Regions from separate parts of the Chryseobacterium sp. TB1-D10 genome, predicted to be linked through region 1. Evidence: riboswitches for the same ligand, from Rfam matches in the RefSeq annotation. Region 1 holds a riboswitch; the other holds the start of a gene.
What was found. A riboswitch is a leader RNA that binds a small molecule or an ion and turns the genes downstream of it on or off. The one in region 1 is predicted to bind S-adenosylmethionine.
Positions count from the first base shown of each region.

Region 2: it holds a riboswitch for S-adenosylmethionine, as region 1 does, so the genes downstream of both, OPU68_RS01265 (alpha/beta fold hydrolase) here and OPU68_RS09370 (TonB-dependent receptor plug domain-containing protein) in region 1, are expected to answer to the same signal.

Region 1 covers NZ_JAPFHB010000006.1:38,157-42,593, forward strand. Annotated here, with positions in the region: gene OPU68_RS09355 (nitrilase-related carbon-nitrogen hydrolase) at 1-1, opposite strand, end outside; gene OPU68_RS09360 (SIR2 family NAD-dependent protein deacylase) at 1-693, opposite strand; gene OPU68_RS09365 (DUF72 domain-containing protein) at 694-1,422, opposite strand; SAM riboswitch class I at 1,579-1,680, shown strand; gene OPU68_RS09370 (TonB-dependent receptor plug domain-containing protein) at 1,781-4,437, shown strand, end outside.
Region 2 covers NZ_JAPFHB010000001.1:267,896-272,332, forward strand. Annotated here, with positions in the region: gene OPU68_RS01255 (MGH1-like glycoside hydrolase domain-containing protein) at 1-1,295, opposite strand, end outside; gene OPU68_RS01260 (glucose 1-dehydrogenase) at 1,544-2,350, opposite strand; SAM riboswitch class I at 2,499-2,606, shown strand; gene OPU68_RS01265 (alpha/beta fold hydrolase) at 2,661-3,611, shown strand; gene OPU68_RS01270 (ACT domain-containing protein) at 3,608-4,437, shown strand, end outside.

The DNA of each region.
Region 1 (4,437 bases):
TTATTGATAATTTTCTATTAATATTTGTTTTAATTTTTTCATTCCTTCCGTTGCGGAGGCTTTGAAATAATTTTCATTTCGGGTAAACGAATTTGGATTTTCGAGGTTTGGATCGATGACAAAAAATTCGCAATGGCTTGGAACATATCTTACCACGGAAGCTGCCGGATAAACCTGCATGGATGTTCCAATGACCAGAAATAAATCGGCTTGTGAAGCAATTTCAATCGCATTGTCCATTTCCAGAACCATCTCGCCAAACCAAACGATGTGTGGCCGAAGCTGCGAACCATCACTGTGAAGATCGCCTAAATGAATGTCGTTTTCCCAATCCAGTATTTCATTTTCATTGTCAACCGACCTTGCTTTTTTAAGTTCGCCATGAAGATGAATGATTTTTTTAGAACCGCCACGCTCGTGCAGATCGTCTACATTCTGGGTGATGATATGAACATCGAAATAGTCTTCAAGTTCTGCAAGCAATATATGAGCCGTGTTGGGTTCTACGTCATTCAGTTGTTGCATTCTTGAATTATAAAAATCCAGAACCAACTTTGGATTTTTAGCAAAACCTTCCGGCGAAGCCACATCTTCCACGCGGTGATTTTCCCAAAGTCCGTTGGAGTCTCTAAAGGTTTTGATGCCACTTTCTGCTGAGATTCCTGCGCCTGAGAGTACGACAAGTTTTTTCATTTACTTCAAAATTTTCTTTAAATATAATGAATTTTCTACCGCAGCTGTTCCCCAGGTGTTATTGAACATTATATAAAATTCATTTTTAGTTTCTTTGATCTTCTCAGCAAGATCATTCAAAAATTCCTCTGAATAGGGCGATTTGTAAAGTATTGGTTTTCCGTGAAGGCGATAATATCCGATTTTAGGATTTGTGATAATGACTTCATCAGATAAGTTTCCGGGAAAACTGGTTCCGCTGAAGATCCATTTTTTGTCTTTAAAAATTTTAAAAACCTCATCACTCCACCAGGAATTATGTCGAAATTCTGCGACGATTAAGTGATCATCAGGTAGGTTTTCATTAAGCCAATTTAAATTTTCTGATGTATTATGGAATGAAGGCGGGAATTGAAATAAAAAACCAGCAAGCTTTTCTTCAAGATGCGTCTGTATGTAATTACAGAAATCTATAATCTCTTCTTTCTTGTTTTCAAAAGGTTTTTGGTGTGAAATCGTTTTTGGGATTTTAATAAAAAATTTAAAATAATCCGGAGTTTCATCTACCCATTTTTGAAGTGTTTTAGCTGTCGGTTTTCGGTAAAATGTACTGTTAATTTCCACAATATCAAATGCCTGAGAATATAATTTGAGGAAGTCTTTGTTCTGAGAATCTGCCGGATAAAGTGAGCCTTTCCAGTCTGTGTTGTAAAATCCTGAACAGCCGATATGGTATTTTGTCTTAGTCATTTTCATTTTTATTAATGATTAATTTCTGTGCCAATCAGCATCAAATCAATGAATTAAAATCAATATGATATTTATCATACCAAATTAGTATGAAATAAATTTGGATCGATAAAAGTGAAGCCCGTATTTTTGCGCTGTGATTACGAATTGCTGTCATACTTATTAAGAAAGACCGAGGGAACTGACCCATTGACGTCTTAACAACCTGCCGAAAGGAAAGGTGTTGCATTCAGCCTTTGAAAGAAGGAAAGATAAGTTTAAAAGTTTTTATTATTGGACCAAACGCATCCTTATATAACTTCTTCCGGACTTGTCTGGGAGAAGTTTTTTTATTTATAAAACGTAAAATTTAGAATATATGAACAAAGTAACTATTATTAATTCAAGGAAAGGAATTGCGCTCACAGCGGCGGTTATTTTATTTTCTGGAATTTCATTTGCACAAGCTCAGGAAACAAAAGCGGTTAAAGATTCTACTTCTGATAAACAAATCGAAGAAGTGGTTTTGGTAGGATCCAGAAGCGGCGGAAGATCAAAAGCGGACAGTCCGGTTCCTGTAGATGTTTTCAATCTGAAAGACATTCAGCAGAGTTTACCACAGACGAACATCAATCAAATCCTTAATACGATTGCGCCTTCTTTTACCTCAACCATTCAGACCAATGCAGATGGATCGGACCATTCAGATCCCGCACAGTTGAGAGGTCTGGGACCGGATCAGACTTTGATTTTAATCAATGGAAAAAGAAGACATACATCAGCATTAGTCAATGTCAACGGTGCTCCGGGAAGAGGTACTGTAGGAACCGACCTTAATGCCATTCCAGCCTTCGCTCTTTCCAGAATCGAGGTTCTGAGAGATGGAGCGTCCGCTCAATATGGTTCAGACGCCATTGCCGGCGTGATGAACCTTCAATTGAAAAGAGACACCGGAAAACTGACCGGACAACTGAATTACGGAGGTTATCTGACAAAAGCAGCAAATGATCACACTGGAAATTATGACGGTCAACAATATCAGTTGGATTTAAACTACGGAAATAAAATTGGTAACAAAGGCGGTTTTTTCAATTTAACCTGGTCATCCCAATTCCGTGATCCTACCAGAAGAGCGGGAACAGAAAGTGGTGCCATCTACAATGCATACAACGCAATCGAGAAAAGAGCAGCAGAAAGCGGCGTGAATCTTTCGTCTTATTTCAATAATATCAATAATCTGAAAGGCACTGCCGGAGAACAGGATTTTGTGAATTTAATTCACCAGTATTCTCAAGGTGTCAATTATTTTGATTCTGGTTTCCAGTCAAATATTCAAAATGCATCATCCATTTCAGCTTTGCAAGGTTTGTTAGGCGCAAATGTAACTGATAATGAATTGGCTTACAGAGGACAAACCAGAAAAGATTTCAATCAGCAGGTTGGACAGTCCAAACTGAGTAACCATCAGTTATTCGCGAACATAGAAGTGCCTTTAAATGACAATTGGAAAGCTTATACTTTCGGTGAATATTCGATCAGAGATGGTGCATCAGGCGGATTTTACAGAAGACCAAACCAAGCCAGAACTTTCACTGGATTGTATATTGACGGTTATCTGCCGGAGATTCACACAAAGATTCAGGATGTTTCATTATCTGCGGGCATCAAAGGAAAATGGGACGGCTGGAATATAGATTTCAGTAATACTTTCGGACAAAACAGTTTTGATTACACGATTGAAAATACAGGAAACACAAGTTTAAGATTTAATTCTCCGAGTTCCTTCAAAGCTGGCGGATTGCAGTTTCTACAGAACACGATCAATCTGGATTTCAGCAAATCATTTGATCTTTTGGAGGGCATTAATGTCGCTTTCGGGGCAGAACAACGTCACGAAAATTTCAAAATCAATCCAGGTGAAGAAGCTTCTTACACGGCTTATGACATTAATGGAAATCCACAAACACCAACTTCTGTGAATCCAACTGATTTCTTCGGAGCATCTTTGGCAGGAAGTTCTCAGGTTTTTGCAGGTTTCCGAGAAGCAAACAGAACGGATAAAAACAGAAATTCCTATGCTGCCTATGCCGATGTAGAATTTAATTTTACCAATTGGTTGTTGGTAGATGCCGCAGTTAGATACGAAGATTATTCAGATTTTGGATCGACATTTAATTATAAATTAGCTTCCAGAATCAAACTTTCAAAGGATCTTAATTTCCGGTTTGCAGGTTCCACAGGTTTCCGTGCACCTTCGATTCATCAGATTTATTATAATACGACTTCCACTTTATTCGTTAACGGAAGTCTGAGAGAAGTGGGAACTTTCAGCAATGATTCTGAAGTTGCTAAGTCTTTTGGAATAGAGCCATTGAAACAGGAAACTTCAAAATCCTTCAGTACCGGTTTTACCTACAAGATTCCATCGCTTAATCTGAACTTTACAGCCGATGCCTACTTTATCAGAATTGATGACAGAATTGTTTTGACAGATCAGTTCACCGGAGGACTTGTTACAGCTTTAAACCTTAATGGAGCCCAGTTTTTTGCAAATTCCATCGATACAGAAACCAAAGGTTTGGACTTTGTAATCAGCCATTCTCTAGCAAAAGAAAGCTTCAAATTTACAAATGATTTTGCGATCAACCTGAACAGAACCAAAAAAGTGGGCGATGTGCACCCTTCGGAAAAATTGAGAGATCTTGGTTTGGAAAATACATTTTTCTCAGAAAGATCAAGAATTTATCTGGAAGATTCTGTTCCTAAAGTAAAAGCAAGTTTGTCTCATAATTTTTCATGGAATGATTTCAATTTCTATCTTAGAAATACCTACTACGGAAAAGTTTGGGGCGCTGATATTGTGGATGCTAACTTTGACGGTACTATTTTACCAAACGAGCATCAGTTTATTTCCGATAAAATCATCACAGATTTATCAATAGGTTACAACATCAGCAAGAATTTTAATTTGACCATTGGAACGAACAACTTGTTTGACATCTATCCAACCAAGAATGTGACGGCTTCTACTAATAA
Region 2 (4,437 bases), on a different contig from region 1:
GCAAATTCCGAATCAATCACGCAAAAACTAACACAATGGAAAGCCAAATCCCAGGTTGCATACCAAGGATATTCCCATTTGTCGGGCATCGAGATGATGTCTTTGTTATGAAGATGTTCCCAATCGCTGTTTCGGACGTAGCCTTTTCTTTGAATTGGGAAATTTGGGTCGCCTTTCAGCCATTTCCCAACATTATAATGGTAAAACTGTTTGTTCCAAAGCAAACCTGCAAAAGCCTGTCTTTGAACATTTTTCTCGTCTTCATTTTCAATGTCTTTCTGAATATTAGCATAGAAATTATCCGAATCCTGCTTTCTGTGGTTGATGATTTCATCAAAATCCCAAAATGCATCCTCCATAATATGCGGAGACAATCGGAATTCGAAAACCTTATTGCTGTGCGCTTCAATGATTTCTTCACAATGCAAAGACGCTTTGGTTCCGGTTTTTTTAGGATTAATGGTGTCTAATCCTTTCGTAATGTATTGATTGATACCGTCTTTAAAAAAACCTTCCGTTCTAGGTGTATTGAATAATCTCGCTCTGTTCGTCTCATTTTCACAAAACAAAGCCTCCACATTTCTGTTTCTGGAATATAACTTTTTGATGCTGATGCTGTCGTGATGAATATCAATTTCTCCTTGCTTAGAAAAACCAAGATTCGCCTTGTAATCATTATAACCCCAAACCCAATTGTTCCTGTACCAAACCGTTGGCAAAACCACGATTGGTGCAGGTTTGTCGCTACGGTTATGAACATCAATCCTGATTAAAAAATCATCCTCCCCGGCTTTTGCATACTCAATGAAAATATCAAAATATTCATCGTTATCGAAAATTCCCGTGTCAATCAGCTCATATTCCATCTCATTTTTGGAACGCTGACCATTCACGCTGATGAGCTCTTCGTACGGAAATTCATTGATTGGATATTTGTAAACCATCTTCATATAGCTGTGAGACGGCGTATTGTCCAAATAATAAAAAATCTCCTTTATATCTTCCCCGTGATTTCCCTGATAATTGCTCAGTCCGAAAAAACGTTCTTTAATTCTAATATCTTTTTTGTTCCAAAAGGAGAATGCGAAACACATCTGTTGCTTCTCATCCGAGATTCCTGCGATGCCTTCCTCGGCCCATCTGTAGGACCAGGCTTCTGCTGTGTCGTGGCCTGTAAATCCCCACGCATCACCGTTTGTACTGTAATCTTCCCGCACATTTCCCCATTGGCGATGGCTCACATAAGGTCCCCATTTCTTCCAACGCGGATTCCTCAATTTTTCTTCCTCGTTCATATTTTTCTAATTATTTTTTGGATAATTATTCGTTTTTAATTTAGGAGCATCACGTTTCGACTTTTGTTCGAACTGTCCAACCCGCTGTCCACTATATCTTTTTTTGCTCAGAAGATTGGTCATCCAAAAGAAAACTTTCTCAAAGCAAAAAAAGGATGCCGTTCCCATCGGGGCTATGTTGAAGATTTGTCATTCTATCAACGAATTAAAAAACTATCAATAATTAATAATTTATCATTAATAATTAATCACCCGTTATCCGCAAAACTCTCCAGCGTTGTCATTCCACCATCCACATAAATACTCGCTCCCGTAATGTAATCCGAATAATCACTCGCCAAAAATACGGCTAAATTTCCAATGTCTTCCGGTTGCCCGATTCTGTCGTACGGAATCAGCGTCATCAGCGCATCCAAAGATTTTTCATTATCCCAAGCAGATTTGTTGATTGGCGTTTGTATTGCGCCCGGACAGATATTATTCACACGGATTTTATCCTTTCCATATTCCTGAGCCAAAGTCTGCATCAACATTCTCAGCGCACCTTTGCTGGACGCATAATTCGCGTGTCCAGCCCACGGAATCGTCTCGTGAACACTACTGATATTGATGATTTTCCCCAAAGCTTTGGATTTGTCGTTCATTCCACGTTTCAAAAATTCTCTGATGGCTTCTCTCGAACATAAAAATTGTCCTGTTAAATTGACATCAATCACTTTTTGCCATTGTTCCAAAGTCATATCAATGAAAGACGCATCTTGTTGCAAACCAGCGTTATTGATAAGAATATCTACAGTCCCATATTTTTCAATTGTCTTTTGAAACATTGCCTGAACCTGGTCTTCCTTGCTCACATCACATTGAATAATAAAACCTTCGCCACCATTTTCCTCAATGGTTTTCAAAGTTTCCTCCGCTTCCGGACGAGAATGTTCCGATGAATGATTTATGATGGTAATGGCGCCAGATTTTGCCAAACTAATAGCAATTCCTTTCCCGATTCCACTGCTGGAACCTGTTACAATGGCGACTTGTTTATTAAGATTGATTTCCATAATTTTTTTTTAAAGCAAATATGATACGCAAGTTCTGGGAAAATATATTATTAACAAATAATTATTTTAGAAATTTCAGGCGAAATTTGGAAAAAGTAAACTTTGTGAAGTATATTTGCAGTCAGAATTGTTCATTTACATATTGAAAATGTTATCGAGAAAGGTGGAGAGATTAGACTCTGTGAAACCTTGGCAACCCTTCGGAAACGAAGAAGGTGCTAAATTCTATCCCGAATTAGTCGGGAAAAGATAACCAAACATTTATTCTACATTTCCCCGTAGCATTTTCAATTTTTATCATTTAAGAAAATTGGAAAATAAGTTACAACATCTTCAGACATTACATTTCACGACACAAGCCGGAAAGGTCTATGATATTCCATTAAGCTATCAGCTTTTTGGAAAAGAACTGTATTCTGCTCCAATCATTCTGATAAACCACGCACTAACTGGAAATTCCGATGTTGCCAGCGAAAACGGATGGTGGAAAGTTCTGGTCGGGAACGGAAAAGTAATCGACACAAACCGATTTACAGTAATCTGTTTCAATATTCCAGGAAATGGATTCGACGGCTATTTCATTGATAATTATGAAGATTTCATTGTTCAGGACATTGCAAAAATTTTCATCGAAGGTTTAAAGCTTTTAAAAATCGAAAAACTTTTCGCTTTGGTTGGCGGTTCTGTAGGCGGTTCTATTGGTTGGGAAATGCTGGCTTTGGAAAATAATTTAGCAGAAAGATTTATTCCCATTGCAACAGATTTCAAAACTTCGGATTGGTTGCATTCGCAATGTCTGGTTCAGAAATATCTTTTAGAATCAGAAGATAAGCCATTAGAAAAAGCCAGAGTTCACGCAATGTTGTGCTACAGAACACCGAAATCGCTTAACTCAAGATTCAAAAGAGAAACGGATTCTGAAAAGAAAATTTTAAAATCCCACGACTGGCTCAACTTTCACGGAAACCGATTAAACGAAAGATTTAGTTTAAAAGCCTACAGACTTGTCAATCACCTTCTGATGAACATCAACGGAAAGGAAAATGAACTGGAAAACATCAATGCAGAAATCCATTTGGTTTCGGTTGACTCAGACCTTTTTTATCCGGCTTTTGAGATTAAAAATACTTACGATTTTTTACAACATAAAAACAAAAATGTTCAGTATCACGAAATCAAATCCATCCACGGACACGACGCTTTCCTTATGGAATACGAACAACTAAACAATATTTTAACACCTCTATTTTTGAACCGATGACAGACAAGAACGCAATTAATATTTATAGAAACAAAGCTTTGGTCAACTTCGAAGGGAAAAATTTCCTCGGACAAATCGGTGTAGATTCACGCATCTTCCAAGCTTTAAATGGAGGCGGAATAAGCGTTGGTGTTATTTCCCAGCAAGCGATTGAAAATGGAATCTCTGTCCTTGTCGATGAAGTTGATGCAGAAGATGCGGTTAAATTTCTGAAAAAAGAATTCGAACAGGAAACGAAGGAAGGTTACGTTAATAATATTTATAGTATTGATAGTCTTAGCGTTATCGGGTTTGTTTCGGATAATTACAATAAGATTTTATCTGAACTTCAACGCAACAAGATTTTTCCTTTATTATTAAGTCAAATCGCTTCTGCTGGAAGAGTGAACATTGTGGTGACCGAAAACCAAACCGAAATCACCAAAAACATCATCGAAACCGAAATCTACGGAAAACCAAAAACCGTTCATCTCGCTTTGATTGGTCACGGAAATGTCGGCGGAACTTTGGTAGAGCAAATCCTCGATTCTGCTTACGATATCTTAAAAAGAAAAAGAGTGGATTTGAAAATCGTTGCAATTGCGAATTCCAAAAAAATTGCTTTCAACCAAGCCGGTTTCGGAAGCGATTGGAGACAGAAAATCAAATTTTCTCAAACAGACTCGAGTGTAGAAAAATTAGTTGAGTTTGCTAAAGAACATCACTTGGAGAACCTTGTGATGGTGGACAACACAGCGAGCAAAGATTTTGTAAAACATTATCCGACTTTTGTTGAAAATGGTTTTGACGTCGTAGGCTCGAACAAAATTTACAACACCTTACCAAT